One region of the Ensifer sp. Root558 genome, then DNA from elsewhere that is predicted to be linked to it. Evidence: predicted binding sites of a transcription regulator. Region 1 holds the regulator's gene; each other region holds the start of a gene.
What was found. The regulator LexA, encoded in region 1, represses DNA repair genes until DNA is damaged. The targets are predictions, from matches to a motif close to TGTTCNNNNTGTGTTCNG.

Region 1 (9,717 bases):
TGCAGATCGTCCTCAAACAGCGGGTGCTGATCGAGGTCTGCGATCTTCGTTCTTGCCAGGAGGGCTCGGGCGTTCGTTCGGGACGTATCATTTTCCGCAGCCACAGCGATCGTCTGGTCTCCTTCCTTGAACGCATTCGCGCATCCCAGAACTTGCCGATAGGTCGTCTCGTCAAAGCCGCCCTTGATCCTGCTGATATAGGCAAAGATGTCCTCATCCTGCTTCACGTCGTCGATCACGAGGTTGCTTGGGCCTGGCGCGGCACGGGCAGCATGACTGTAGGCTGTAAGCGTGGCCGCCGCAGTTCCCGCCACCAGCAGGAGATCGCGCCTGGACAGTGCATGCTGGTCTGAGAACATGCCTTTGCTCATTGCCATTTCCTTTCTGCAAAAGGTCTATCGGCATCTCGCCCGACGGCCCTCTGGTGACCGGCGATCTAAGGAAGGCGCATAAGAGTAAATGCTCGACACGTGTCCCTTGGGCATCGACACGGACCCGGCGAGCCTCGACCAGCCGGGCCTGTCAAAGTCGATTACTGCAGGCTCATCACGATGCGACCGTCGATCTTCCCGGCTTCCATGCGGCGGAAGATCTCATTGATATTCTCGAGGCTATCCCACGAAAAATGCGGCGCGACTTTGCCTTCAGCGGCGAACTGGAGCGACTCTTCCAGGTCCTGGCGGGTGCCGACGATCGATCCACGCACGGTGATGCGCTTAAGAACAGTCTCAAAGACCGGCACCGAGATCATACCTGGGGGCAGGCCGACGAGCGCCATGGTGCCGCGCGAACGCAGGAAACCGAACGCCTGTTCCATCGCAGCGGGCGAGACTGCAGTCACAAGCGCTCCATGCACGCCGCCGGTGGCCTTGATCACCTGCTCGACCGCATCCTTGGCCTTGCCGTTGACTGTCAGGTCGGCGCCCAATTGCTTTGCAAGTGCCAGCTTGTCGTCGAAGATGTCCGCCGCGACGACATGCATGCCCATCGCCTTTGCGTACTGCACGGCCATGTGGCCAAGCCCCCCGATGCCGGAGATGGCAACCCATTCACCGGGACGGACTTCCGTTTCCTTCAACCCCTTGTAAACGGTGACCCCGGCACACAGAACCGGCGCGGCAGGACCGAACTCCAGCCCATTGGGCAGGCTGCCGACGAAATCAGGATCCGCCAGGCCATATTCGGCGAACGTCCCGTTGACCGAGTATCCCGTGTTCGACTGGGCCGCACACAGCGTCTCCCAACCGGTGCGGCAATGCGGACAGTAGCCGCAGGCGCTGTGAAGCCAGGGAACGCCGACCCTGTCGCCCTCTTTCACTCTTTTGACACCGGCGCCGACCGCCGAGACATAGCCGACCCCCTCGTGCCCGGGAATGAACGGTGGGCTGGGCTTCACCGGCCAGTCGCCATTTGCAGCATGGAGATCGGTATGGCAAACGCCCGTTGCTTCGTATTTCACCAGGATCTGTCCCGGCTGCGGCGTGGGCACTGCCACTTCCTCGATCGTCAGGGGCGCGCCGAATTGCCGAACGACGGCTGCCTTCATCGCCTGAGCCATTTGCCAATCCTCCTCCAATCGCCGGGCCACGGAGAGGTTTCTTTGGGAACAGTGGGCCGGCAGGGGCCTATCTCACATACGAAAATCGTGTAATTGGCTCGAGCATCATGGCGCTCACAGCCAGTGCCCGGACGTCATTTCCTGCTTGGCGTATACCGCCAACACTTCAACGCGGTTCACGTAGCGCCATCGTCAGGTTGCAGCGTAAACCCGCCGGCAGAGTTCGACAATGGGTGGAGTGCAGAAGCGGTTCAGAGACCGACCGCCTTCGGCGCCCGGCCGGATCGAACAACGCATATCGTGCAACGGCGTTCGAGCGGGCGCGCTGGCGCGCGTATTGACAGGATCGGCGCCGGTCGTGTTGACTGAATGCTACGGGGCCGTAGCTCAGTTGGGAGAGCGCCGCAATCGCACTGCGGAGGTCGAGGGTTCGACTCCCTTCGGCTCCACCAAAACGATCAGAAGGTGCCCGGTTGCCGAGGTATCGGAACAGCGGCTGATTTGTCATCAGCAGATCGCCAGTTCGAGTCTCTCTGGGGACACCGCCATGCTAAGCCACCGTCCGGCCTTCGCGAAACGCTGCCCGATCCCGTGGCCACCTGCTTTCAGAGGCTGAACGGATCCCGCGCCGAGCGCTTCTCGCTCGGTGCATTGAACGGGTCGGCTTTCTTCTCCTTGGACTTGCGGCCCTCGTCGGCGATAATCTCGTCGACCGCCCGCTGGCACTTCATCAGCTCGTCGGCCGCCGGGCCGGTGCCGCGCAGGCTGAGATTTGCGATGACGCGATCTTCAAACGCGATGGCCAAGGCCCGCTTGCGCACGAAGCCCGTCAGGAACTCGGCGTCGGTGACGTTCACGAACAGAAACTTTCCGCTCGCATCACCGGCAGCGGTCGCCGAAGCGCTCCAGGGATCGGTCTTGTCGAAGCGGAAGGTCAGGTCGTACTCTTTGCCGACCTCGAGCGACCTCCAGTCGTCGCTGGCGAAGCTCATATAGAGCGGCGACTCGGAGCCCTTGGGATAGAACCCAAGGCGCAAGGTGACCCCGCCGTCGAATACCGATGAGATGAAGCAGGAGCCCTCCATCGAGGTGTCGGAAGCAACGGTCCAGCCGTCGACATCCTTCCACTTGATGATTTCGGACTCCTCAGCCGCGGCCGATCCCGCGGCGATCAGACAGCTTACCAATCCGACCAGCAATCTACGCATGCAAAACCCCCGTTTGCCCGCATTTTGATAGGTCCCCCCGTCACTGTCGAGGGTACCTAGCCGATCCCAGGCAATATTTTAGGAATATTCACCTCTCTGCGGCAAGCGGACGCGCCCATCACATGGCGAAAGGATCTTTCGACGACTTGGTCTGGCCGCCGCCGGCAAAGGGATCGTTGTTCGGCGCATTGCCACCGGCACCCGCAAAGGGATCGTTCGCCGCTCCCTGACCGCCATTCGGGATCAAGGCGCTCACCGCCTCCTGGCACTTGAACATCTCGCTTACCGCCTTCATCGAATCACGCAGGCTGAGGCTCGCGACGACGCGCCCCTCGAAGGCCAGCGCCAAGGTGTTCTTGCGAACGAATTCGGTAAAGAAGTCGGTGTTGGAAAAGTTGACGACAAGGGCCCTGGCGCCGGTCAGATCAACACCGAACGCAACGGCCGGCCACTGACGACCACGGTCGAGCTGCAAGGCAACATCGTATTCCCGCTGCGGCTCGATGGACTTCCATTCGGCATTGCCGATCGAAAGAAACGCCAGGTTCGTCGATCCCCGCGGATAAAAGCCGATACGAAGGATAGCGCCGGCGTCATAGCTCGTCGCCGCGTAACACGAGCCGCCCAGGGAGCGATCGGATCCCACCGTCCAGGCGTTGATCCGTTTCCAGATATTCGAACGCCCTTCTTCGGCAGACGCCGCTCCAGCCGTGAGCAACAGGCCGAGCACCACCAACGACAATCTATGCATGCAACCACCCCACTTTCCACGCAAAGTTATCTTTTTTTAGAGGCCTGTCGAGACGGTGAAGGCCCTTCCCCGCAGGGATTTTTGCGCGCCCCAGGCCCGATGCGAAAGCTGGCAGCTCCGATGCATTCTCCGCGCCGGTCCATGAAGAACGGCCGAGACGAGGTTGAGATCGAGCGGCTGGCGCAAATCAGCCACAGCCTGCGGGCAAAGAGCTGTTGAACATGGCAGAGTGATCGCCATGCTTGCTGGACTTCGGAACGAAAGCGCGGTTCACATCGTTTACCAACCCGTAGTCCCACCCCTTCATCAAGTGGACGATCACCGTGCTTGCCGCCCTGCTTCTCGCTTCGATAGTCGCATCGCCCAATATGCCTGACGTCAAGCTCAGTGCCGCGACGGTGGATGAACTCCAGACCGATTTCGAACGGGCCGTGCCGTGCCATCAGATCGATGGACGCAATGTTTGGAAGGGCGCGCTCGCCTTCTACATCCAGTCCTTCGTTTATGACGGCGATACGCCCGTTGCGACCGATGCGGCCGACGCAGTGCTTCCGGAAGACAACAGCGCCGAAACGGTGAAGGAGTTCGAAGACGCCTGCTCGGCCTCGCAAGCGACTTAAGTCTCTCCGCGAAGAGAGCCGCGATTCGTTCGAATCACGCGCGCGATTGACCTGCCCGGCGCTGTTTTGGGACGCAACCGTCGCCGAAAACCGCCCCGCTCCCGCAAAAGTGACCAATCGCCCCCCACAGAAGCAGCCAATTGCCTGAATTCACGGAATTTTAGGCACTTGCGGAACACATATGGAACAGATAGTGTCTGTTCTTGATTTGTTTCACGCCTCTGGAGCGACGTGCCATGCTGACCCGCAAGCAACAGGAATTGCTTCTGTTCATCCACGAACGCATGAAGGAGTCGGGCGTACCGCCGTCTTTCGATGAAATGAAGGATGCGCTCGACCTTGCGTCGAAGTCCGGCATTCACCGTTTGATCACGGCGCTCGAAGAACGCGGGTTCATTCGCCGGTTGCCGAACCGGGCGCGCGCGCTCGAAGTCATCAAGCTTCCGGAAGCCTACGCCGCCGGCCAGCAACAGCCGCGCAGGGGCTTCTCGCCGAGCGTGATCGAGGGCAGCCTCGGAAAGCCGCCGGCCGCCGCTCCTGCCACGCCGAAGCCGGCGCCGGTCGCCGAAAGCACGTCTGTTTCCGTCCCGGTGATGGGGCGCATCGCTGCCGGCGTGCCGATCTCGGCGATCCAGAACAACACCCATGACATTACCGTTCCGCTCGACATGATCGGCAGCGGCGAGCATTACGCCCTCGAAGTAAAGGGCGATTCGATGATCGAGGCCGGCATCTTCGATGGCGACACGGTGATCATCCGCAACGGCAACTCGGCCAATCCCGGCGACATCATCGTGGCGCTCGTGGACGACGAGGAAGCGACGCTGAAGCGCTTCCGTCGCAAGGGCGCGTCGATTGCGCTCGAAGCGGCCAACCCCGCCTACGAGACGCGCATTTTCGGACCGGATCGCGTGAAGATCCAGGGCAAGCTCGTCGGGCTGATCCGCCGCTACCATTGAATTCCAGGCAGAACGCCGAATCAAAAGAGCCTCGCCACTGAAAGTGGCGAGGCTCTTTCCGTTTAAGGCGACCTGAAATCCAGATCGCTTATTCGTGGATCGTGTATTCGCCGAGTTCGCAGAGATCCTGCGTGTCCTCGGTCGTATCGAGGGCCGAGCCTTCCTCGAATTCGAATCGCATGTCGTATTTGCAGACGTCCCGCCCGTCGGCAATGGTGATCTCCATGCTCTCGCCGGGGTTCAGGACCTGCCGACCGAAAACATCGTCTTCCCATTCATTGACGCCGACCGGCGACGTATAGAAATTCGTCAGTACCGCGCCGGTGTTGTTCTTCAGCTGGAAAACCAGGTCGTCCGCGCGCGCCTCCATAGCGGTCGCCGCAAAACACGCCAACGCCGTCAGGATCAGTCTCTTTTTCATTGATGCCATTGCCTCCGTTCTTAATGTTGACGGACGCTACCGATACGGTTGATCTCAGCGGAGTCATCGTTCCCCCTCTACCGAATTCACCGAAGCGATAAGATCCGACGGAGGCATAGGCGACGTGGCTTGCGCGGACGTGTCGCGAATTTTACCGCGCTGCCCTAAGGCAGAACGCCAAACCAAATTTAACGAGGTGAGATTATTGGAGGCCTCGCCCGGAATTGAACCGGGGTACAAGGATTTGCAGTCCTCTGCGTCACCACTCCGCCACGAGGCCTCACAGCTCGGATAACCAAGCGTTGGCGCGGATTTAGAATGATTGCAGAAAAACCGCAAGAGGCATTTTCTGAAAAACGCGCCGTCGATTTGCAGGACGGATACTTTCCACAGAACGATCGACGATGTCCGCCGATCGTCTCCCAGCTGATCTCAGCACCAGGGCGTCGGGCGCCCTTCCCACGGCCGCACGAGCCCCTCGGAAACGAGTACACGTCCAAGAGATTGGTCACCGCGGGTGACCAGGCGCAGTTTCTCGCCGGCCTTGGCATCTGATCGCCCTCCCGCCGAGATCAGCCTGAAGTCGCCTGCATTCAGCAATTCGCGCAGGCGCTGCTTGGCGTAGAAGCCGCGCGAACGCTCCTTGTCGCAGCTTGCCTGGCGGATTCGCGGCGCATCGACATCGGCGACGCGGATCGTCTCGCCATGGAAGACGAAGGTCGCGCCATCGATCACGCAGTTGTCGTTGCGAATGCCGCAAAAATAGAACTGATCGGTACGGATGGATGCCGTCTTCACCTCTTCATTCGGCCGCACGAGAGGGGTTGGCGGCGTGACGCCGACATTCACCGACGGCACCGGGGCGGCCAGGGCAACCTTCGTCGCCGGGTTGGGCTTCGGATTCGGTTTGTGCCTATCCGCCTGCTGGGCAACGCGCTCCTGCGCTTCAGGAACCGCGCGCTGAGGCTTCGGCTTCGTTTCCGATCGCGATGCAAAGGCCATGACATCGGAAACCACCGGCCAGTGCCGCAACTCGGCGCGATGGTCGTAGGCCATGACGCCGCCAAGGGTGAGCGCTGCGGCCAGATACCACGGCGCCATGCCGCCCTGTTTGCTGGTGCTTCGGCCCGAACTGCGGCGTCGACGTTTCGTAGTGGCTTTGGCCATCGGTCCCCATCCTGATTCGAGACCGCATTATGCGTTTGATGGGTTGCCGAAAAGTTTTCGAGGGCACCCCAACAGAGGGGAAGACCGCCAGGAACCGGTCATTCGCCTGCGCGGCCACGGCCCTTGTTGAGAGATTCGGAATTGCTACGGGACGGCCAAAACTGCCGACCGCCCTGCCCTCGACAACAAGATCGTTAAATCGGCGTCCGCCTCAGGAGCCGTTCGACGAGTTGGCCTTCCCGCGCCAGCGCGCCCACCAGACGGCCAGACGACGACGGCGGCGGCGAACCGAGGGAATGTCGTGGGAAAGCACGATCAGGCCCAACGGTATCATCCAGAAGCCCAGCACGGGCAAGAAACCGAGAAAACCACAAAACACCAGCAGCGAACCCAGCAGGATGCGCAGCAGGGGCGAGTCGGGCAACGCGATACGCCATTTTCCCAGCACGATCTGTCGTGTTTGCGGATCAATGCCGAAATGCGTCTGCTTCCTGTTTTTATTCATCATTCCCTATCCGGCGTGTTTTCCCACAATTGGGGACTTCTCCACAGCCTCGCAACGGAACTTGTCATTTTTTTTGAAAAAAGCGCTTGGCAAATCAGAAAAGCATGCGTATTAGCAGCCTCACTTCTGAAGCGCACAGCACAACAGCGGCGCGGATGATCCCTGGTAGCTCAGCGGTAGAGCATTCGACTGTTAATCGACAGGTCGCCGGTTCGAATCCGGCCCGGGGAGCCACTTTCTAAAAGAGCCATTTGCAGCGATGCGAATGGCTCTTTTTCATTTTGCACCTATGTTCTCCAGGTGATCAATCCCCAACCTCCCGATGGTTCTTCATGACAAAGGCCGCGGCGCCGCCCATCATCGTCTGGTTCCGCAAGGATCTCCGCCTGGCCGACAATCGCGCCCTCTCGGCTGCCGCCGGCGAGGCAGCCGTCATTCCCCTCTATATTCGCGAACCCGCCGACAGCGGCAACGGTGCGCTCGGGGCGGCGCAGGCGTGGTGGCTGCACCATTCGCTCGAGGCCTTGGGCGCAAGTCTCGCGCGGCACGCTTCTCGCCTCGTTCTTCGATCAGGCGCGCCGCTTGACGTGATTGTCGAGATTGCGCGCGCAAGCGGTGCGGAGCGCATCTACTGGAACCGGCGCTACGACCCGAACGGCATCGCCACGGATACCGCGCTCAAGAAGGCGCTGGCCGAGCGGGGAATCATCACGGAGAGCTTTGCAGGACAATTGCTGCATGAGCCCATGCGGCTGCTGACGACGACGGGCGGCCCCTACCGCGTGTTCACGCCGTTCTGGCGCGCGCTCGAACTGAAAAACGAGCTGGCACCGCCGATCGACCGGCCGCACCATATCGCAGCCCCGGGAGCATGGCCGCGATCGGAACGCCTTGACGACTGGTCGCTGCTGCCGACGAAACCGGACTGGGCGGCGACATTCAGCGAGGTCTGGACGCCGGGCGAAGACGGTGCGGCCACCCGTCTCGAAGAATTCGTCGATGAGAAGCTCGACGCCTACAAACGCTGCCGCGACATTCCCGACGCGGATGGCACATCCCTGCTCTCGCCTCATCTCGCCTTTGGCGAAATTTCGCCGGCGCAGGCCTGGCATGCGGCAGCTGGGCCCCAGGCCGATAGCGGCGAAGGGGCGGCCACCTTCCGCAAGGAACTCGCCTGGCGCGAATTCTCCTATCATCTGCTGTTTCATTATCCGGAGCTTGGCCGCCGCAACCTCGACCGTCGATTCGACCGCTTCCACTGGCTGAACGACGAGGACGATTTTACTCGATGGACCAGAGGGCTCACCGGATACCCGATCGTCGATGCCGGCATGCGCCAGCTATGGCGCCACGGCTACATGCACAATCGCGTTCGCATGATTGTCGCCTCCTTTCTCATCAAGGACCTGCTCGTCGACTGGCGCAAGGGAGAAGCCTGGTTCCGTGACACGCTGGTCGACGCGGATCCGGCCAACAATGCCGCAAGCTGGCAATGGGTCGCCGGATCGGGCGCGGACGCCGCACCGTTCTTCCGCATCTTCAACCCGGTCCTGCAAGGGGAGAAATTCGATCCCGACGGTCTCTATGTGAAGCGCTTCGTGCCGGAGCTGGAGCGCCTCCACCCGCGCTATGTCCATCGCCCCTTTGCAGCGCCCGCCACGACCCTTGCCGAAGCCGGCATCGAACTCGGCACGACCTACCCGAAACCGATCGTCGACCATGCCCTTGCCCGCGATCGGGCACTGGCAGCCTTCCGGCAGATCACAAGCGCAGCGGGACTCTCCGAGGAGACGTAGAGCCTCCGGTAGAATTCCTCAGTTGGCGTCTCGCCCGATTGCGGCTAGGCTCACGTTACGGATGCAACAGCTGAGGGGGTGGTGTATGCGTAACCTGGAAGCCGATTTTGCTGCATTTGCCGGTGCGGTGGAGCTATCTTCCGAAAATCTGGCGACGGCCGTGCGGGATTTCCCGCTCAAGGCGCGCATGGTGCTTGGCGCCCTGGTGCACCTTCAGGTGGGAACGTTGATGCTCGCCACGCCAGACGGCCGCAGGCTGGTGATCAAAGGCGCCAGGGCCGGCCCCAGCGCCATCCTCAACCTCAACAACTGGAACCTGCCGCAGCGTGCTATCTCGGGCGGCACCATCGGGGCTGCGGAAAGCTACATCGACGGCGACTGGGACAGTCCCGATGTCGGCGCCTTTCTCGAACTGTTCCTCGTCAACGCCGAAATCGGCAGGAATTTTCCGAACCGTGCGCGCGGGCTCCTTCGCCTTTTCGACAAGTTCCTGCACTGGCGCAATGCCAACACCCACTCCGGCGCGCGCCGCAACATCTCGGCCCATTACGACCTCGGCAACGCCTTCTACAGCGAATGGCTGGATCCGAGCATGACCTATTCGTCTGCGCTTTATGCAACGGGCGCCAATGATCTTCGCTCAGCGCAGAAAGCCAAATACCGCGCGCTCGCGGAAGCGACGAACCTGCGCACCGGCGATCATGTGCTTGAGATCGGCTGCGGCTGGGGCGG
Region 2 (9,717 bases), on a different contig from region 1:
GTCGAACATCCAGATGTCGTCGAAGAGTTGCGCCAGCCGATCGAGGATGCGGCCGGACGGCAGATCTTCATCACCGACTGGCGCGACCGCAACAAGACTTTCTTCTCGACGCTCGAGGTCCAGAGCAACGTGATGTTCATGATCCTGTCGCTGATCGTGCTGGTCGCGGCACTCAACATCATCTCCGGCCTGATCATGCTGGTGAAGGACAAGGGCAGCGACATCGCGATCCTGCGGACCATGGGCGCGACCTCCGGCTCGGTGATGCGCATCTTCTTCATGACGGGGGCTGCAATCGGCGTTGCCGGAACGGTCGCGGGCGTGGCGCTCGGCGTCGTCGTCTGCCTCAACATCGAATCCATCCGACAGTTCTTCTCCTGGATCTCGGGAACGACGATATTCAGCCCTGAGCTCTATTTCCTCAACCAGCTCCCGGCCGATATGAACGCAGACGAGACCGCACTCGTCGTCGTCATGGCGCTGACCCTTTCCTTCCTCGCCACGATCTTTCCGGCCTGGCGCGCCTCGCGCCTCGATCCGGTGCAGGCCCTGCGTTACGATTGACCCCACGCTGTGACTTGCAACGTCGTTTCTTGAATGAATGCGTGCGTCTGACACAGCGATTACCAGCTTCGCCGGCCATCCGCGGCGTTTGGCGTCCAAAGCGCGCCGCGATCCTTCAGATTCGCGAACCGCTGCGCGCTCTTGCGTCACTTGCTGCGGGCCTTGCCCTCAACGCCTGATCAGACCGCCGCGATAGTCGAGCTCGTAGGCTTCCTCGCCGTCGACGAAGATGACCTCATGCCCGGAAAAATGTGAGGTGTCGCCGCGGCTGTTGTCGATGTAGTAGCCATGGGCGTGCCGGAACTCCGTGCCGCCGAGGAAATGCCGCTTGTCGCGGTACATCGCCTGAAGCGCCGCCCTGATGACGACGCCTGCCTTTTCGCCGTTTATGAGGTCAGGTCGGATGATCCGGCCGAAGTAGTTCATCGCCCAGTGCGGCTCGTCATTCTGCCACACGGTCTCCTGGCCTGCGAAATCGGTCCCGCCGAAATAGCTGTCGAGGTAGCGCCAGCTATCCCGCTCGTAGCCGATGTCGTGGGAACCCGGGCGTGACGACGGTCGCTGCCCGCCGCCGCCGACATAGGTTTTTGATTTGGCTTCAACGATGAATTCTCTGAGTGCTTCGAGCGCGGCCATGATTGTTCCTCATACGTTCGCGCCGGAGGATGTCGTGATCCGCTGAAGTTGTAAAGAACAAATAGAGAACAATCACCCGGTTATTACAGGCCGCACGCCTTCTGCCCGCGATCGTCGCTCCAGTCCTTGAGAAGGATGAGCTCGCCTTTCGCGGTGATTGGCGTGTCGTTCGATTTGCCCTTGCCCGTCAGCACGTTGAGGTCGCATTGCGCGGTGTTGTCCGGATCGAGCGTATCGTAGGACGAGTAGGTGTAGCCCGCCACCACGAAGTCGAAGTTGCGATAGGCGACCGTCAGCTTCTGTTCCCAGCGGTCGCGCCCGATGGCATCGTTCTGACTGGTGATGAGCAACGAGCCGCTCGGCAGCGCCTCGATCGACGGCGCTTGGCCGACGAGTTCGAACTGACCCCAGACCTTGTTCGGAATGGCCGACTTTAATGCCAGCGCGCCGTTGTCGCCGGTGAGATAGAGATAGATGCCGTTGTCCTCGTCGCTGCCTTGGGCGGGTCGTACGATGAGCGCGAGATCCTGGCTCCCGTCCTTGTTCCAGTCGCCGGTCGCCGCCGAGACGATGCGGGCGGGGTCTATCGTCTCTGCTGCGGAGACGGTGGTCGGAAGCAGGATCAGCAAGGGGAGAATCAGGCGTGCAAGCATGTCGGAGCGCTCCGCGTGGTCGTTCCTCTTGATATGCGGGCACCGCGCTTTCCTCAAGCGGCTTCGTCGTCAGTTAACCTGCATTCGGGCGCGATGTTAACCATCGTGAACAGAATGCCTGTGCACTGCTTGACGCGTGAACAAAAATGGAACAAAGTAAAAACATAACGGAAAAGGAGCCATGTTATGACTGATTTTGTTCGTGACCTCGCCGCCTTCGCGTCGATGAGCCTGTTCATCGCAAGCATCTCTTTCATTGCGCTCGGCCTCTGAAGGCGGGCGTCAACATCTTCTCTCAAGCACCTCCGCAAAGCGTCTCATCCCCGTTGAATAAGGGGGACGACATGCCAGGGGAATCTGGACATGACGGGCGATAAACGGGATATCCTTCCGACTGGACAGGAATCAGGGTGCGACAATGGCAGACGACAGCAAGGCAGCATCGAGTGAGGCGCTCGGCACGGATCCGCAGTTCGTGCATCTGCGCGTCCACTCTGCCTTCTCCTTGCTCGAAGGCGCTCTGCCGCTGAAGAAGGTCATCGGCAAGGCGGTCGCCGATAACCAGCCGGCGATCGGGATCGCCGACACCAACAATCTCTTCGCAGCCCTCGAATTCTCGCAGAAGGCAGCCGGTGACGGGCTGCAGCCGATCACCGGCTGCCAGCTGTCGATCGACATGGAGGACGAGACCGAGGGGGATCGGCGCGGCCATGGGCATCAGCTCGCCAAGCTGCCGTCGATCGTGCTCATCGCCGCCACCGATGACGGCTATACGCGCCTCGTCGATCTCGTCAGCCGTGCCTATCTCAGCGGCGAGGGCAGCCAGGCGACGCGCATTACGCGCTCCTGGCTTGGCGAATGCGGCACCGAGGGCTTGATTGCGCTGACCGGCGCGTCCGGTGGCCCGGTGGATATCGCCATGAAGGCGGGCTCCACGGCGCTCGCCGAAGCGCGTCTCGAAGCCTTGCATGATCTCTTTGGCGATCGGCTCTATATCGAGCTGCAGCGCCACGGTGGCCACGACCGGCGGCACGAGAGCCGGATGATCGAGCTTGCCTACAAGTTCGACATTCCGCTTGTCGCCACCAACGAAGCCTTCTTCCCGTCGCCCTCCGACTATGAGGCGCATGACGCCCTGATGGCGGTAGCGCACAACGCCATGGTGTCGGACGACAGCCGGTTCCGCCTGACACCGGACCACTATCTGAAGAGCCGCAAAGAAATGGCGGCGCTGTTTGCGGATCTGCCCGAGGCACTGGAAAACACGATCGAGATCGCCCGGCGCTGCTCCTTCATGCTGAAGACCCGTGGGCCGATCCTGCCGCGCTTTACCGGCGCGACGGCGGATCCGGAGGAGGCCGAGCGCGCCGAGTCGGACGAACTGCGTCGCCAGGCGGAGGAGGGCCTCGAAGACCGTCTCGCGAGACTGGGTATGGCGCCCGGCTACACCCAAGAGGAATACCGCGAGCGCCTGGCCTTCGAATTGAGCGTCATCGAGCGCATGAAGTTCCCCGGCTACTTCCTGATCGTTGCCGACTTCATCAAATGGGCCAAGCAGCACGACATCCCCGTCGGGCCGGGTCGCGGCTCGGGCGCCGGCTCGCTCGTCGCCTATGCGCTGACGATCACCGACGTCGATCCGATGCGCTTCTCGCTGCTGTTCGAACGCTTCCTCAATCCCGAGCGCGTCTCGATGCCCGACTTCGACATCGACTTCTGCCAGGACCGGCGCGAAGAGGTGATCCGCTACGTGCAGCGCAAGTACGGTCGCGAACAGGTGGCGCAGATCATCACCTTCGGTTCGCTGCAGGCCCGTGCCGCCTTGCGAGACGTCGGTCGCGTGCTCGAAATGCCCTATGGTCAGGTCGACAAGATCTGCAAGCTGGTGCCCAACAACCCCGCCAACCCGACGCCGCTTTCCAAGGCGATCGAGGAGGAGCCGCGCCTGCAGGAAGAGGCCGAGAAGGAGCCGGTGGTCGCCCGCCTTCTCGATATCGCCCAGAAGATCGAAGGCCTTTACCGCCACGCCTCGACCCACGCCGCCGGTATCGTGATCGGCGACCGGCCGTTGTCGCAGCTGGTGCCGATGTATCGCGATCCGCGCTCCGACATGCCGGTCACCCAGTTCAACATGAAGTGGGTCGAGCAGGCCGGTCTCGTCAAGTTCGACTTCCTCGGCCTGAAGACGCTGACGGTGTTGAAGGTCGCGGTCGATTTCGTCAAGCAGCGCGGCATCGAGGTCGATCTCGCGAGCATCCCGCTCGATGATCTGAAGACCTACGAGATGCTGTCGCGCGGCGAAACGGTCGGCGTGTTCCAGGTGGAAAGTGCCGGCATGCGCAAGGCGCTGATCGGCATGCGGCCCGACTGCATCGAGGACATCATCGCACTCGTGGCGCTCTATCGCCCAGGCCCGATGGAGAACATCCCGGTCTATAACGCCCGTAAGCATGGCGAGGAAGAGGTCGAGTCGATCCATCCGAAGATCGACCACCTGCTCAAGGAAACGCAGGGCGTTATCGTTTACCAGGAGCAGGTGATGCAGATCGCCCAGGTGCTCTCTGGCTATTCGCTCGGCGAGGCCGACCTTCTGCGCCGCGCCATGGGTAAGAAGATCAAGGAGGAGATGGACAAGCAGCGCGCCCGTTTCGTCGACGGCGCCGTCAAGAACGAGGTGTCGAAGCCGCAGGCCGACCTCATTTTCGACCTGCTCGCCAAGTTCGCCAACTACGGCTTCAACAAGTCGCACGCGGCAGCCTACGCGATCGTGTCCTATCAGACCGCCTACATGAAGGCGCATTATCCGGTGGAGTTCCTGGCGGCGTCGATGACGCTCGACATGTCCAACACCGAAAAGGTCAACGACTTCCGCCAGGATGCCAAGCGTCTGGGCATCGAGGTGATCGCCCCGTCGGTACAGACCTCGTTCCGGCACTTCCAGACGGGCGAAAGCCGCATCTATTACTCGCTTGCAGCGATCAAGGGCGTGGGCGAGTCAGCGGTCGAGCACATCGTCGAGGTTCGAGGCGACAAGGCCTTCGCAAGCCTCGAAGACTTCTGCCTCCGGATCGACCCCAAGCTGCTCAACCGTCGCGTTTTTGAAAGCCTGATTGCCGCCGGCGCCTTCGATTGCTTCGGCTACGACCGGGCGGAGCTGGTCGGCGGGCTCGATCGTATTCTCGGGTTTGCCCAGCGGGCTCAGGAAAACAAGACGAGCGGGCAGAGCGACATGTTCGGCGCAGGGGCGGCCACCGGGCCGGAGCGCATTGCGCTTCCGACCTACACGCCGTGGCTTGCCTCGGAAAAGCTGCACCGTGAGTTCCAGGTTCTGGGCTTCTATCTGTCTGCCCATCCGCTCGACACCTACAATGCGCTGCTCGCCAAGATGCGCGTGCAGACCTTCGGCGATTTCGCAGGCGCTGTGAAGAAGGGGGCGACGGCCGGAAGGCTCGCCGGAACAGTAACCTCGAAGCAGGAGCGCAAGACGCGCACCGGCAACAAGATGGGAATCATCGCCTTCTCGGATTCCTCCGGCCAGTTCGAGGCGGTACTGTTCTCCGAGATGCTGCACCAGTATCGAGACCTGCTCGAGCCCGGCAAGTCGCTGGTCATGACCGTGGCGGCGGAAGAGCGGCCGGAAGGCATCGGCCTGCGCATCCAGACGCTGCGGTCGCTCGAAGAAGAATCGCTGCAACTGCAGAAGGCGCTGCGCGTCTATGTGCGCGATTCCGGGCCGCTGAAGTCGATCGCCTCGCACCTCAACACGAAGGGCGACGGGCTCGTCTCCTTCGTCGTCATCAAGGACAATGGCCAGCGCGAGATCGAGGTTGAACTGAACGAGAAGTTCCGGATTTCGCCGGAGATCGCTGCAGCATTGCGCTCGGCGCCGGGCGTCATCGACGTCGAACTGGTGTAATCCGAGGCGGGGCTCCGCTGAATTGCAGTGGAGCGGCGATTGAGCCGGCTTGGAACCTATCGACCCGCGGCGGGACGCTCGCCGGGTGCTTGTCTGCCGGTCTCGCAGATCAGTCGCCGGGACGTGTCCGAGTAATGGTGATGAAGTCGGTGCCCTGACCGGTCTCCAACCCGCTTTCCACATCGGCAATCGAGAGCGACGAGCCCTCGGCGAGCAACGCTTCCACGCGCCTGCGCACAACGTCGGAGATCGTCATGCGCGCCAGCGTGCGCTGGATGCCGTTATAGGCGAAGGGATCGGCCTCCGTGGAGATGCCGAGCCGCTTCTTCGTCGAGGCGGGCAGGTGGTCCTCGAGCGAGACGCCGAACCATTTGCCTTCGGCACCTTCTTCTTCATTGTGCCGGAACTGGAGGAAATGCGTTCCGAGCGCCTCTTCCGGCTTGTCGATCGTAAGCCCGGCTTCAAAGAGCGGCTTGAACCCTTGCCGCACGAGGATCTTGCCGTTTTGCGGTGGCGTACGTCCGGCCTTGCGCAGGAGCCGGTCGGTCAGGTCCGGTGTCAGCTTGCCGTCGCCGTCGATGCCTTCGCTTGCCTGGAAGGCACGCAGGGCCGCAATCGTCGCCGGCCCGGCATGGCCGTCGATCGCGCCCGGCGCGTAGCCGAGGAAATCCAGGGACGTCTGAACCTCGCGCATGGTGTCGCGGGTATCGCTGCGGGTGATCAGGATACGGATCGGCTCCTCGGTGGATCGCGCCGAATTGGCGCCGCCGGGCGGCTCCCGCATCGCCACTTCCACCGGCGCATCGCCGGCCTGGCTGATCGCCGGTCTGAGCGGCACGTCGGAAAGCGGCGGCTGGAGATCGATCGGGGCCGGGCGGAAGAGTAGGGCGCTCTTGACCTCCAAGGGCGTTATCTGCCGGTCGGAGATCAGCACGTGCACGCCGCGCTCGGTCAACTTGTAGAGCGAGGCAGCAAATTCGCTCGGCAACCGCACGCAGCCATGGGACGCCGGATAGTCCGGCACATGGTTGGAGCCATGCAGAGCAATGCCCGACCAGGTGAGCCGCTGCATGAACGGCATCGGAGCGTTCGAATAGATGTTCGATTTGTGATGACGCCGCTTTTCCAGGATAGAAAAGATGCCCGATGGCGTCGTGTGGCCCGCCTTGCCGGTCGAGACCGGTGATGTCGCAATGACAGCGTCGCCGTCATAGACGACGAGCGATTGCTGATCTTTCGAGACGATGATCTGCAGCGGCCCGCGACTGCCTGCAAAGCCGGTAGCCGGCGACAAAAGCAGTGCGACGACGCTGGCGGTGAGAGCGAAACGCGATACCATACACTCAACCCAACACGTGACTTGGCGAACAAGCCTAGCCTTCAATCTTTAAGGAATTCATCCTGCTGTGTGGGCTGTCGATCAAGGTTGCGTGATCGCTTTGCGAAGCGTGCCTGCTCGGGCAAGCACGCTTGTGGTCTCATGGATCGCGTTTTCTGGTGCCGAAAGTGTAGCCGGTTTCGACGCTCGCCTTGCCGAATTTGTCGCGCAGCTTGTTGATCGCGTCCTCGGCCGCAGCGCGCCTGGTGGCCGCGGGATCGACGAGATCGGGCGGATCGGCGAGATCCGGGGCGGAGAGATCGCTGACGCCGATGCCGATCAGCCGATACTTCGTTCCGTCCGCCTCTTTTTCGAGAAGCTGCAGGCCGATGCGGAAAATGCGGTCGGCAAGGCGGGTAGGGCTATCCAGGCGCCGATTGCGGGTGCGGATCTTGAAGTCGGCGGTTTTGAGCTTGAGAACGACCGTCTGGCCGGCGAGTTCCGACTTTCGCAGCCGGTGGGCCACTTGCTCGCTGAGGCGCCGCAGATGCGTGACCAGGTCGTCATAGCGCGCGATATCGTCGTTGAACGTCGTCTCTGCGGAAACGCTCTTGGCTTCGCCGTCGATTTCGACCGCTCTCTCGTCGAGCCCGCGCGATAGGCGAAAGAGCCGCTGCCCCATGGTGCCATAGCGCCGCATCAGGTCGCCTTCTTCCATGGTCTGCAATTGCCCGATCGTGCGCACGCCGTCACGCTCCAGCGTGGCGGCAAAGGCCTTGCCGACGCCCCAGATCAGGGTCACCGGCTTCTCGCGCAGGAACTCCAGCGCCTCGGCTTGGCCGATGACGGAAAAGCCGCGCGGCTTTTGCAGGTCGGACGCCACCTTGGCGAGAAACTTGCAATAGGAGAGGCCGACCGAGACGGTGATGCCGACTTCCTGCTCGATCCGGCGGGCGAGCCGCGCAAGCGTGCGTGCCGGTGGATCGTGATGCAGTCGCTCCGTGCCGCTGAGTTCGAGGAAGGCTTCGTCGATCGACAGCGGCTGCACCAGCGGGGTCAGTTCCTGCATCAGCGTGCGCACCTCGCGGCTGACGCGGGCGTATTTCTCCATATTGGGCTTGATGACAATGGCCTGGGGGCAGGCTTCCAGCGCCTTGAACATCGGCATGGCCGAGCGCACGCCGTGAATGCGGGCGACGTAGCAGGCGGTGGAGACCACACCGCGCTTGCCGCCGCCGATGATCACCGGCTTGTCGGCAAGCTCCGGGTTGTCGCGCTTCTCGATCGAGGCATAGAAGGCGTCGCAGTCGATGTGCGCCAGCGTCAGGTCATAGAGCTCCGCATGCCGCAGAATGCGCGGGCTGCCGCAGGCAAGGCAGCGCCGCACCGACGCCGCCTGTTCCTTGAGGCAGTCGCGGCAGAAGCCTGGAGAGTGAGCAGCGCTGTCGGGCATATCGGGAACAAATATTGAACATTGCGACCTTAAGCTCTACTCTAGCGAGTCTCAAGGAGGCGCGATTGGAAATCACAATGCAATTGTCGCCGTTGAAAAGGATCACCGGGCGCGTCTTTCGCAGCGCCGGCGCGGCTGAATTTGCGCCGACGGGCAGCCGATCCGGGCTAGCCGCGGAAGTGCGCGCGAATGGCTGCGGCTGCCTCCGGCCAGTCTGCGACGGCGCGGATGTCGGCGTCGAGCTTCGGCGCGAGCGCCTTGAACTCCGAGTCGGCCATGAGGTTTATCGGCAGGCAGGTCGGCGCGTGATCCTTCACCGATCGCAGGTTGCGAAGCATGTCGTCGATGAAGACGAGGGGGACGGTGCGGCTGCCGTGAAGTTTTTGGACGATCGGCCCCTTCGGCTCTTCGGACGCAAGCAGCGGATAGGGCAGGCCGAGCCGGTCAAGAAGAGCGCGACGAACCGCAGCGTGCTGCGGCGGCATCGCAGTCAGAAAGACGATATCGGCTTCCTCCGACAATGCGGCCAGGGTCTCGACGACCTTGGCGGCGGGCGTTTGCCAACGATCCTGCGAGCCGTAGAAGGTGTCGAGCAGGATCTTGACCTCTGGCTCCGTCACCGGCTGCTCGTCCGCGTGGGTGATGATGTTGCCGGTCAGGCGAAACGATCGGGGCAGGAGGACATGGCCGCAGCTCCCAAGGAACGCTTTGAACGGATTGATGAATTCAAGCACGACATCGTCGATGTCGCTGACGATCAGCGGGCGGTTTCCAAGCGTGATGCGGTGAGCTGTCGGCGCGTTTGCCACCCTCAATCCTCGAAGCCTGCGTGGCCGGAAAGTGCCATATGGGCGCGCACGACGTCTTCAGGCGCCGTACCGGTCGCCGTGCAGAATGCCATCAGGGTCGGCTCATGGTCCATCAGAAAGGCGACGAGCCCGCCCATGAAGCCGGGTTCGGCAATCGCGTTGCGCAACGCCGTTGGGTCCGTGCCGGTCAGCGCCAGAAAGCGGGACAGAAGCTCAGGCTCGCCGGCAAGCCAGGAGAGAATGTCGATGGCGATTTCGTCGGCGCTCTTCAATGGTTTGTCCCCGTATGGTTTTTACGTGCGGAGTTACCTATTTTTCAACCAAATAGGCCTATCTCTGACGTTGAGGAAATGGGTCGAGTCGTCGGC
Region 3 (9,717 bases), on a different contig from region 1:
GCACATCGTCGCGCTGAAGCCTGATATCGCCACGCTCGACCTCAACACCATGACCTTCGGCTCCGAGGTCGTCATCAACACGCCGGCCAACGTCAAGATCATGGCCGACATTATCAACGAGGCGGGCTCCAAGCCGGAGCTTGAGGTCTTCGACACCGGCCACATCCAGCTGGCGCAGGATCTGTTGAAGGCGGGCGTGTTGAAGTCGCCGGCGATGTTCACGATCGTCACCGGCGTCAAATACGGCTTTCCCTCGACCACCGACGTGATGGCGACCGCGGCGCGGATGCTGCCCGCTGACGCCGTCTGGACCGGCTTCGGCGTCGGGCGGATGTCGTTCCCGATGGCCGTTCAGGCCTATCTGCTCGGCGGTCACGTTCGGGTTGGCCTGGAGGACAACTCCTACATCGCCAAGGGCGTGCTCGCCAAAGGCAATGGCGAACTGGTCGAGCGGGCAAGAGACCTGATCGAGAAGCTCGGCGGCCGGATCGCCGAGCCCTCCCAGGCCCGCGAAATTCTCGGACTGCGTGCATAGGCATCGATTTCTGCAAGGAGGCATAGAATGAACATTCAGGTGGACGCGAAGATCGCCCGAGCGCTGAGGGTGACGGAAAAATCCCCCGATCTCGACAATCTCAAGATCGACGTCGTCGATGTCGCGGTGCCGCGGCCGGGTCCCGGGCAGGTGCTGGTCGAGATCGTGGCGGCAGGGGTCAATCCCAGCGACGTGAAGGCATCCCTCGGGCACATGCCGCACGCCATCTGGCCGCGCACGCCGGGCCGCGACTTCGGCGGCATCGTGCGCGAAGGACCGTCGTCGATGATCGGCATGGAAATCTGGGGCGGGGGCGGCGAACTCGGCATCACCCAGGACGGCAGCCACGCCAAATGGATGGTGCTCGACCAGAAAGCCGTGCGCGCCAAGCCCGCAAATTTCACCATGCAGGAAGCGGGCTCGATCGGCGTGCCGTTCATCACCGCCTTTGAGGGCCTGCGCGAAGCCGGCGGCGTGCAGCCGACGGATGTCGTGCTCGTCTGCGGCGGCAACGGCAAGGTCGGACAGGCGGTGATCCAGCTCGCGACCATGGCCGGCGCCAAGGTCTTCGCGGTCGAGTACAATGAGCAGCCGCTTCTGGCGCACACCAACGCGCCGGTCGAAATGCTCAACAGCGCCAAGGATGACGTTGCGGCGATCGTGCGCGAAAAGACCGGCGGCCACGGGGCCGACATCGTCTTCAACACGGTCGGCAGTCCCTATTTCGAGATCGCCAACAACGCGATGGCGAAGCAGGCGCGCCAGGTCTTCATTTCCACCTTCGACCGCGCCGTGCCGTTCGATATCTTCAACTTCTTCCGCGGGCGTCACAAATATATCGGCATCGACACGCTGGCGCTGTCGTCGGTCGAGGGTGCCCGAATCTTCGACAAGCTCAAGCCGAAGTTCGAGGAAGGCAAGTTGAAGCCGTTCCCGATCAATCCGGCGACCGTCTATGGCTTTGCCGACGCCGCCAAGGCCTACGCCTCGGTGCTGCGCGGCACGCCCGAGCGCGTGCTGCTGGTGCCCTGAGGAGGAGCGGACGATGCAGGTGACGCGCTACGGCGATGCCAGATCCTATGAGGCGCCGGAGCACTACGGCATGCACTGCCTGCGGCTCCAGGGAAAGGAGGCGACGGCAACCGATACGATCTGGATCGGCCTGTCGCACCTCCTGCCCGGTGGTCATACGTCGCTGAAGGACGCTACGGTCGAGAAGATCTACATCGTCGTTGCCGGAGAGGTGACGGTCGAAACCGGCAGCGAGAGCGTCACGCTCCGCTTTCTCGACAGTTGCCGGCTTGCGCCCGGCGAGGCGCGTGCGCTCGCCAACCGCACCAATGCGCCGGCGTCCATCCTGCTCGCCATGCCGACCTGAGCGCCGCCGCAGAACGGAGAATATTTGATGGTTTCATCGGGTCTTTACCGGCTGGGCGCGCGCGCGCCGCGCGTTCCCGCCAATGGACGATTTTATGTCGCGCCCGGCGCCGTGGTGATCGGCGACGTGTGGCTCGAAGAGGATGTCAGTATCTGGTTCAACGCCGTCTTGCGCGGCGACAACGAGCCGATCATCCTTCGGCGCGGCTGCAACGTCCAGGACGGATGCGTCGTTCACACCGATCCCGGATACCCCGTGGAGATAAGCGAGGATGTTACCGTCGGACACAACGCCACAATTCACGGATGCCGGATCGGCAAGGGAAGCCTCGTCGGCATGGGGGCGGCGATCCTCAACGGCGCGCAGATCGGTGAGCGATGCCTGATCGGCGCCGGCGCATTGGTGCGGGAAAACATGGTCATCCCGGACGGCTCTCTGGTCCTCGGGGTGCCCGCCCAGGTCGTGCGCGTTCTTGACGGAAAGACGGCCGAAGCTTTGTCGATCGGGGCGCAACGCTATCGCGCGAAAGCCCGGAGCTATCCCGGGGATCTCCAGCCGGTCTCCGTCGAACACGTATCGTCGGGGGCGGACCCAAGCAATTACATCATGCGGGAGAACATGCATGACGCAGAATGAGAACCGATTGGTCAGTGTCGTCGAGCATTGGCTCCCGCGCATGGAGGTCGCCGGGATCCCGTCGGCAACCGCACGTGCCGTCATCGAGCGCGCCGGCGTCTGGCAGAAGTGGCTTGCTACCTGGAGCGAGGAGGGCGAGCGTCACGCAGAGCTCGGCGCTGCGGCTCTGGTCGCCGGCCGCAACGTGACCGCCGGCGAAGCCTATGCCCGCGCCAGCCTTTTTTATCATTTCGGACAATTCATGGCCTTCGAGGATCTGGAGGCAAAGGCGAGGGCCGCCACGCGAAAGGTGGAACTCTACCGTCTCGCGGCACCCTTGCTTGATCCGCCTGGCGAGATGGTCGCTGTGCCCTTTGAGGACGGCGAGCTTCGGGCGGTTCTTCGCGTGCCGAACGGAGACGGCACACACCCGCTGGCGCTGATCATCCCGGGCTCGGATTCGACCAAGGAGGAATTCCCGGCCTTCGAGCGGCATTTTCATGCCCGCGGCGTTGCGACCCTTTCGCTCGACGGTCCCGGCCAGGGTGAGGGCCGTTCGATGGGTACGCTGCGCCCGGACATCGGTCCGGCGGTTGAGGCGGCCATCCGGTCGGTTGAGGCGCACCCGCGCCTTTCGGACAAGGTCGCGCTCGTTGGCATGGCCTTCGGCGGCTTTCTTGCCCTGCGCGCCGCCGCGTCCGTGCCAACGCTCGCCGGCGTCGTCTCCATCAACGGCTTCTTCGATCTCGGTGGATTCTGGGACGCGCTGCCGCAGGTCTATCGCGACAACATGCGCTTCTCGCTCGGGGGCGCGGACGTTCGCGAACGTGCCGACCGTTTCACGCTGGCGCGCTGCCCGCCGCCGACCGCCCCGGCGCTCATCCTCCACGGCGGACGCGACAAGATCTTTCCACCCTCCGAAGCGGTAAAATGCGCAGATATCTGTGCGCGTGGAACCGAACTGCACATCTTCGAGGATGGCAACCACGTCTGCAACAACATCCCCTGGCTCTACCGCCCGCTTGTCGCCGACTGGGCGGCGGAGCGCACGCGCGTCTAACCGTCGAAGACGGACGCTTCGCCGTTCACGGCATGGCCGTGGAAGGGCTGCGTCACGCGTCCGGCAAGGTGAAGACGGCGCAGGGTGCTGCGATGCCGCGCAAGGGATGCTCGCCGAGCGGCAGCAGCGGCGTCGACGCGGCCTCAGCCACGGCACCGGAGATCAGCACGGAGCAGCCGAGCGGCCGGCACAGGCCCTCCAGGCGGCTGACGAGATTGACCGCCGGGCCGATGGCTGTGAAGTCGAGCCTATCGGCGGCACCTATATTGCCCCAGAGAATGTCGCCGAGGTGCAGGGCGACGCCGAAGGAGAGCGGCGGTAGCCCCTCGGCCTGCCGGGCCTGGTCGAGATGCGCCATGCCGGCGCGCGCGGCGGTGACCGCGCGCAAGGCTGCGTCGCAGGCTTCGCTCGGCGAGCCGCTCACCGGAAAGATCGCCAGAACGCCGTCGCCGATGAATTTCAGCACCTCGCCGCCAAAGGCATGGATCGCGCCGGCGAGGCGATCGAACCAGGCGTCGAGGGCCGCGATCACCACGGCGGGTTCCGATGTTTCGGACAGCGCCGTGAAGTTGCGCAAATCGGCATAGAGCAGGGCCGCGCGAATGGTTTCACCGGTGCCGCGGGTGAGCGCTCCGGCGCGGACACGGGCGGCGCTGCGGCGGCCAAGATAGGCGTCGAGCAGAGCGGTGAGCGCGGCCCGCTCGGCAAGAACCGCCAGGGGCGCGACGGCAAAGCGCGCGACATCACCAAGCCGCGCCGTCTCTTCCGGGCCGAACGGGCGCGTCCCGGCCCAGCCGAGCGACGCGCGTTCATTCCCCGAACCGGTCGATTGTTGCAGCAGTGGCCCGAGCCCGGCCAGCCACTCCTCTCCCGCCCGGTCGGAGACGGCGCCGGCAAAGCCCAGGCTCTCGATCACCACGCCGGTCTCGGCTCGCCAAAGCCAGGTGCGGCGGGCGATGATCGGATGCGGCACGGCGAGCGTAAGCGCGCCGCCCGAGAGCGGCAGACCGTCGGCGACGAGCTGGCGGCCAAGGTCGGACAGGAATCGGTCCGGCTCCTGCGAGGCGCTTGCCTCGTCCACGAGCCAGGCAAGGGGGGCGGACAAATCCATGCCGAAGAGGATAGGGTCGAGCGCCCTATGGACAAGCCCTTTCCCGCCGCCGCGCTGCGCGCAAGTCAGGGGCGGACGGTGGCGCCGTCCGCCACGGCGGTCTATGATTGCGGCTGCCTGCAGAAGGACTCTCAGGCCGCAGGCAGGCCAATCAGCAAAGGGAAGACCGATGCCAGAAGCCCTCGTCGTCCGCCGCGAAGCGCATATTCCGGCGCCACCCGCCGCAGTGTTCGCTCTTTTGACCGACCCGGAAAAGATCCTGCGCTGGATGGGAACGGAGGCCGACACCAAGGCGGAGCCCGGCGGTCTCTATCTCGTTAACGTGACCGGGGCCCGCTTTGCCCGCGGGTCTTTCCGCGAGGTCGTGCCGGTGCATCGGCTCGCCTATAGCTTCGGCTGGGAAGGCAGCGACATTGTCCCGCCCGGCTCGAGCCTGATCGAGATCGACCTGATCGAGCAGCCGCCCGGAACATTGCTGCGCCTTACGCAAACGGGTCTGCCCAGCGCCGAACAATGCGCCGGCCATGCGGAAGGCTGGGCACATTATCTGGAGCGGCTGGGCCAGGTTGCGTCGGGCCGCGATCCAGGCCCCGATCCCTGGCTCGGCCGCGACGGCGCGGCTTGATGCAGACGTCCCTTGCTTGCCACGACTGGGCCTGAAGGCTTGACGACGGCGTTGGAATGCCATGTTGCTTGGGATTGGCGCGAACCTGCTTTCACATCTTATTGATGCCAAATCAGGACGTTAGGCGGCACATGTCATTGCGGTGCGCTGGCTGAACGCGCCGGGACATGTATGAGTTTACTCGGGATGGGAGCGAATGGACAACAACATCATCAAATTTGAACGACCAAAGCCGAAAAAGGAGGCGAAGCCGGCCAGCCCTGTGCCGCGGAAGGCGTTGATTTGGCTGGCACTGATAGCCGCCTTGGTTGCGGTGTGGTCGTACTATCAGTTTATCGCGCCGCCGAGCTTGCCAGGCTAACAACGCTACAGACCGGCGGTTGGCGAGCGGCACGCGCTCCTCGCTTGGTCTGTCTGCAGACACGAGCGCACAATTCGCGAGCTCGCCACCGCCTTCGCTCACTTCCACATGGAGCGCATGCGGGCGCCGACGTCGATGCGGATCTGCTTGGCGCTTCGCTCGCTGGCGCTTGCCGAGATCTTCGGCCAGCTCGTCGTCTCGAAAAACTGAAGCAATGTCGCCGGGATGAAGCGGGTTCGCGAGGCGTAGACATGCCGGTCGCCCTGGGCGTTCTGGCCGTGGGTGAAGAAGCGCTGCGGCGTCACCAGGGAGAGATGATCGCGTGCCCGTGTCATGCCGACATAGAGCAGCCGCCGCTCCTCTTCGAGTTCGGCAGTTGTACCCACGCCGAGATCGGACGGAATGCAGCCGTCGACGACGTTGAGCATGAAGACCGAGCGCCATTCCTGGCCCTTCGCCGAATGGATGGTCGACAGGATCAGATAGTCCTCGTCGAGCAGCGGCATGCCCGCCTGGTCGCTCGTGGCATCGGGCGGGTCAAGGGTCAGCTCGGTCAGGAAACGTTCGCGGTTCTGGTAGCCGCCGGCAATCTGCTCGAGCTGCAGCAGGTCGGCCTTGCGCGTGTCGGCGTCTTCATGGATCCGGTCAAGATGGGGCTCATACCAGGCGCGCGCAGCGCCAATCTCCTGCGGCCATCCAGGCTCGGCCCGTCGCAGACCGGACACCAGGTCGACGAAGCCGGTCCAGTTCTCGCCGGTCTTGGCGGGAGGCGGGATCTCAGCAAGAGCCGCGAGCGGTTCCGGATCGGCGGCGATCGCATCGAGGATCTTTCCAGCGGTCTGTGGGCCAATACCGGGCAGCATCTGCAGCAACCGGAAACCTGCGACGCGATCACGCGGGTTCTGCGCGAAGCGCAGGACTGCGAGCAGGTCCTTCACATGGGCGCTGTCGAGAAACTTCAGGCCACCGAATTTCACGAACGGAATGTTGCGGCGGGTGAGTTCGACTTCGAGCGTTCCGCTGTGATTGGACGAGCGAAAAAGCACCGCCTGCTGCTTCAAGGCGATACCGATCTCGCGGCCAGCGAGAACCTGCTCCACGATGTAGGCGGCCTGATCCGCTTCGTCCTTGACGGCGACGAGCAACGGGCGCTGCTCCGATTGCCTGTCCGTCCAGAGGTTCTTGGTAAATCGCTCCCGCGCCAGGCCGATCACGCCGTTCGCAGCGGCGAGGATCGGCTGCGTCGAGCGGTAGTTCCGGTCGAGGGTGATGACGTCGGCAGGCTCGGGCGAAAAGGCGTTCGGGAAATCGAGAATATTGCGAACCGTCGCAGCCCTGAAAGAATAGATCGACTGGGCGTCGTCGCCAACGACCGTCAATCCGTGGCCGCCGGGTCTGAGCGACATCAGGATCGACGCCTGCAGCCTGTTGGTGTCCTGATACTCGTCGACAAGAACATGATCGAAGCGTCCGCCGATATCTTCGGCAAGCTCCGGATCGGAAACCATCTGCGCCCAGTAGAGCAGGAGATCGTCATAATCGAGCACGTTCTGCGCCTGTTTGGCATCGACGTAAGCCGCAAACAGCGCCTTGAGCTGTTCGTCCCAGCCGGTGACCCAGGGATAGGCCGACTTCAATACGTCGCCAATCGAGCTTTCGGAGTTCACGACGCGCGAATAGATCGAAAGGCACGTTCCCTTTGTCGGAAACCGGCTTTCCGTCTTCGAGAAGCCGAGCTCGTGGCGCACGAGGTTCATCAAATCGGCGCTGTCCTCCCGGTCGTGGATCGTAAAATCCGGGCCGAGACCGATTTGTTCGGCGTAGATGCGCAGGATCCGGGCGCCGATGCCATGGAAGGTGCCGGCCCAGGAGAGCGCGTCCGTCATGACTGCAGCGTTGTCGCCAAGGACCTGGCGGCAGATGCGCGCGACCCGGCGGGTCATCTCGGCTGCTGCGCGTCGAGAAAAGGTCATCAGCAGAATGCGGCGCGGATCGGCACCGTTGACGATGAGATGCGCGACACGGTGGGCGAGGGTATTCGTCTTGCCGGAGCCGGCACCGGCGATGATGAGAAGCGGACCGCCGACCTGTCCTTCCGGCAAGCCGATACCGTGCTCGACCGCCTCACGCTGGCGGTCATTGAGTTTTTCGAGATAGGCGGCGCTCATGCGTTCCCGTTCGTTTTCGTCGCACTCAGTCACTGCCCGCATCGATTTGCATCCAAGAGACGTGCAGGAACAAAGAAAGAACTAGCAATTTAGCATCCAGATGAAAACCCTGACGTCGCCGAGTTTTCGCTCCTGCAACGTCGGAATGTCACTCTTCCAAGGTTTTGATGACCTGCGAGATCGCCGATGGGCTTGATTGCTGCAGGTAAGGCCAATCGGCCCTGGATCGAGATCTGTCGCGGGTGATCGCCGGCTTGTCGATCGGCCTATACCTATGGCTGTGCGCCGCACGAAGAACGCGCGACGGCTTGTGGCCTTATATAGTAGATTAGAAATATGCTCCGCTCCTGCGTCCACTCGAAAGAGGAAGAGCACATGGACGAACGGAGCGTTGAAAATACCTGCGAGGCCACCGGCTCGACCGCCGAATTGCAGGAGATTGCGCGCAAGCTGGCGTCGCTCGCCCAAGAGATCAGGTCAATTGCAGCGACCCCGCTCGGCGAGACGGTCGTACTCGACGAAAGCGGCGATGGATCGGAAACGGCAGTCGACTGATGTCGGCCGCGGGGCCAGCGGCTTTACTTGTTCGGTACAGGCATTCATTCCTCAATTGGGGGATGGCCGTGATCTGCCTGCGCGCTTAGAACCAGCCCACGGTGGCGACCTTGGGATATTCGGGACGTCGATACGAGGCGACGCCTTCGAATATCCCTTGGCGCGTCAGCAGACGCTGGTGTCTGTTCAGGGGCAGCATTGAGCTCGTCACGCCACGACCGTCATCGTCATTTCTATGTAGGCGGCAAGGCACAGGGCTGAAGCTAAGATGCCCGGCGTTGAAGGCACGGCTTGCATTATTTTCGCGAAGAACATACCGCCGGCGATGAGCAATCCGCCGAAAAGCAGACCGTGTTCTGCAACAGCGAGGCCGATGGCGCAGAGGTTCACGGCACTCGCAACCATGGTGAGGGGCGCTGCGGCCAGCGCAGCGTTCGATTGAGCCAGGAAGATGAGCCTGAAACGCGGCCAGCTGAGGCCGATGGCGAGAACGATGAACACCAGGGACATGCCCATCAGCATGCTCCGGCGAGAGTGCGCTCGATCGATCCGGCCTGCTTGTCTCGGGCCGAAAACACGTCGCCGACAGCGATGAGGACCGGGTTGTCGTAGCCGATCTCCCCTATGCCCTCCGGGATTGTGGCGAGCATGCCGCGCCAGCTGCGTTCCGTCGGACGGCTGACATCGCTCATGATCACGGCCGGTGTTTCAGGTGAACGGCCTTCGCCGATAAGCTTTTCGGCAATCAGCCCCGCCGTTCGGCCACCCATGTAAAAGACCGCCGTGCTGCGCGGATCGGCAATGCCTGCCCAGTCGACATCATCGGGCAGGCCGCCGTGGCGGGAATGACCGGTCACCAGCCGAAGCGACTGGGCATAGTCGCGATGGGTCAGCGACAGACCGAGACGGGAGGCCATGGCGCTTGCGGCAGTGATGCCGGGGATAACGTCGACGGGAATGTTCTCGCGGTCGAGATGGGCGATTTCCTCGCCGGCCCGGCCGAAAACCATGGGGTCGCCGGATTTCAGCCGCACCACGCGTTTCCCAGCCTTGGCGAGCTTGACCATCATGGCGTTGATGTCTTGCTGCCGGCAGCTTTCGCGGCCGCCGCGCTTTCCGACGAGCATGCGCTTTGCCTCCCGCCGGGCGAGTTCGAGCACGTCTGAAGAAACGAGGTCGTCGAAAAGGATGACATCGGCCGCTTGCAGCGCGCGCACGGCCTTCAGCGTCAGGAGTTCGGCATCGCCCGGTCCCGCGCCGACCAAAGTCACGTGACCGATGGCGGGGGCTCCCGCGAGCCTTTCGGCAT

Region 2: the regulator LexA is predicted to act here: its motif matches at 1,990-2,007, upstream of dnaE (DNA polymerase III subunit alpha).
Region 3: the regulator LexA is predicted to act here: its motif matches at 7,919-7,936, upstream of ASD63_RS08320 (ATP-dependent helicase).

The regions. Positions count from the first base shown of each region.
Region 1 covers NZ_LMGC01000035.1:356,642-366,358, reverse strand. Annotated here, with positions in the region: gene eutB (ethanolamine ammonia-lyase subunit EutB) at 1-371, opposite strand, end outside; gene adhP (alcohol dehydrogenase AdhP) at 533-1,558, opposite strand; tRNA gene ASD63_RS28215 (tRNA-Ala) at 1,935-2,010, shown strand; gene ASD63_RS28210 (hypothetical protein) at 2,164-2,766, opposite strand; gene ASD63_RS28205 (hypothetical protein) at 2,885-3,517, opposite strand; gene ASD63_RS28200 (hypothetical protein) at 3,841-4,137, shown strand; gene lexA (transcriptional repressor LexA) at 4,374-5,096, shown strand; gene ASD63_RS28190 (hypothetical protein) at 5,185-5,517, opposite strand; tRNA gene ASD63_RS28185 (tRNA-Cys) at 5,724-5,797, opposite strand; gene ASD63_RS28180 (thermonuclease family protein) at 5,950-6,684, opposite strand; gene ASD63_RS28175 (hypothetical protein) at 6,896-7,189, opposite strand; tRNA gene ASD63_RS28170 (tRNA-Asn) at 7,349-7,423, shown strand; gene ASD63_RS28165 (deoxyribodipyrimidine photo-lyase) at 7,522-8,985, shown strand; gene ASD63_RS28160 (cyclopropane-fatty-acyl-phospholipid synthase family protein) at 9,071-9,717, shown strand, end outside.
Region 2 covers NZ_LMGC01000023.1:60,470-70,186, reverse strand. Annotated here, with positions in the region: partial or broken gene ASD63_RS20175 (FtsX-like permease family protein) at 1-564, shown strand, start outside; gene ASD63_RS20170 (DUF5680 domain-containing protein) at 733-1,200, opposite strand; gene ASD63_RS20165 (hypothetical protein) at 1,284-1,853, opposite strand; gene dnaE (DNA polymerase III subunit alpha) at 2,272-5,769, shown strand; gene ASD63_RS20155 (L,D-transpeptidase family protein) at 5,879-7,108, opposite strand; gene ASD63_RS20150 (DNA polymerase IV) at 7,248-8,540, opposite strand; gene ASD63_RS20145 (hypothetical protein) at 8,708-9,349, opposite strand; gene ASD63_RS20140 (DUF3572 domain-containing protein) at 9,352-9,621, opposite strand.
Region 3 covers NZ_LMGC01000004.1:123,376-133,092, reverse strand. Annotated here, with positions in the region: gene ASD63_RS08355 (3-keto-5-aminohexanoate cleavage protein) at 1-535, shown strand, start outside; gene ASD63_RS08350 (zinc-binding alcohol dehydrogenase family protein) at 563-1,567, shown strand; gene ASD63_RS08345 (cupin domain-containing protein) at 1,581-1,913, shown strand; gene ASD63_RS08340 (gamma carbonic anhydrase family protein) at 1,941-2,549, shown strand; gene ASD63_RS08335 (alpha/beta fold hydrolase) at 2,536-3,588, shown strand; gene ASD63_RS08330 (adenylate/guanylate cyclase domain-containing protein) at 3,641-4,699, opposite strand; gene ASD63_RS08325 (SRPBCC family protein) at 4,869-5,324, shown strand; gene ASD63_RS35425 (intracellular growth attenuator family protein) at 5,521-5,685, shown strand; gene ASD63_RS08320 (ATP-dependent helicase) at 5,784-7,853, opposite strand; gene ASD63_RS08315 (hypothetical protein) at 8,229-8,408, shown strand; gene ASD63_RS08310 (hypothetical protein) at 8,616-8,924, opposite strand; gene cysG (siroheme synthase CysG) at 8,924-9,717, opposite strand, start outside.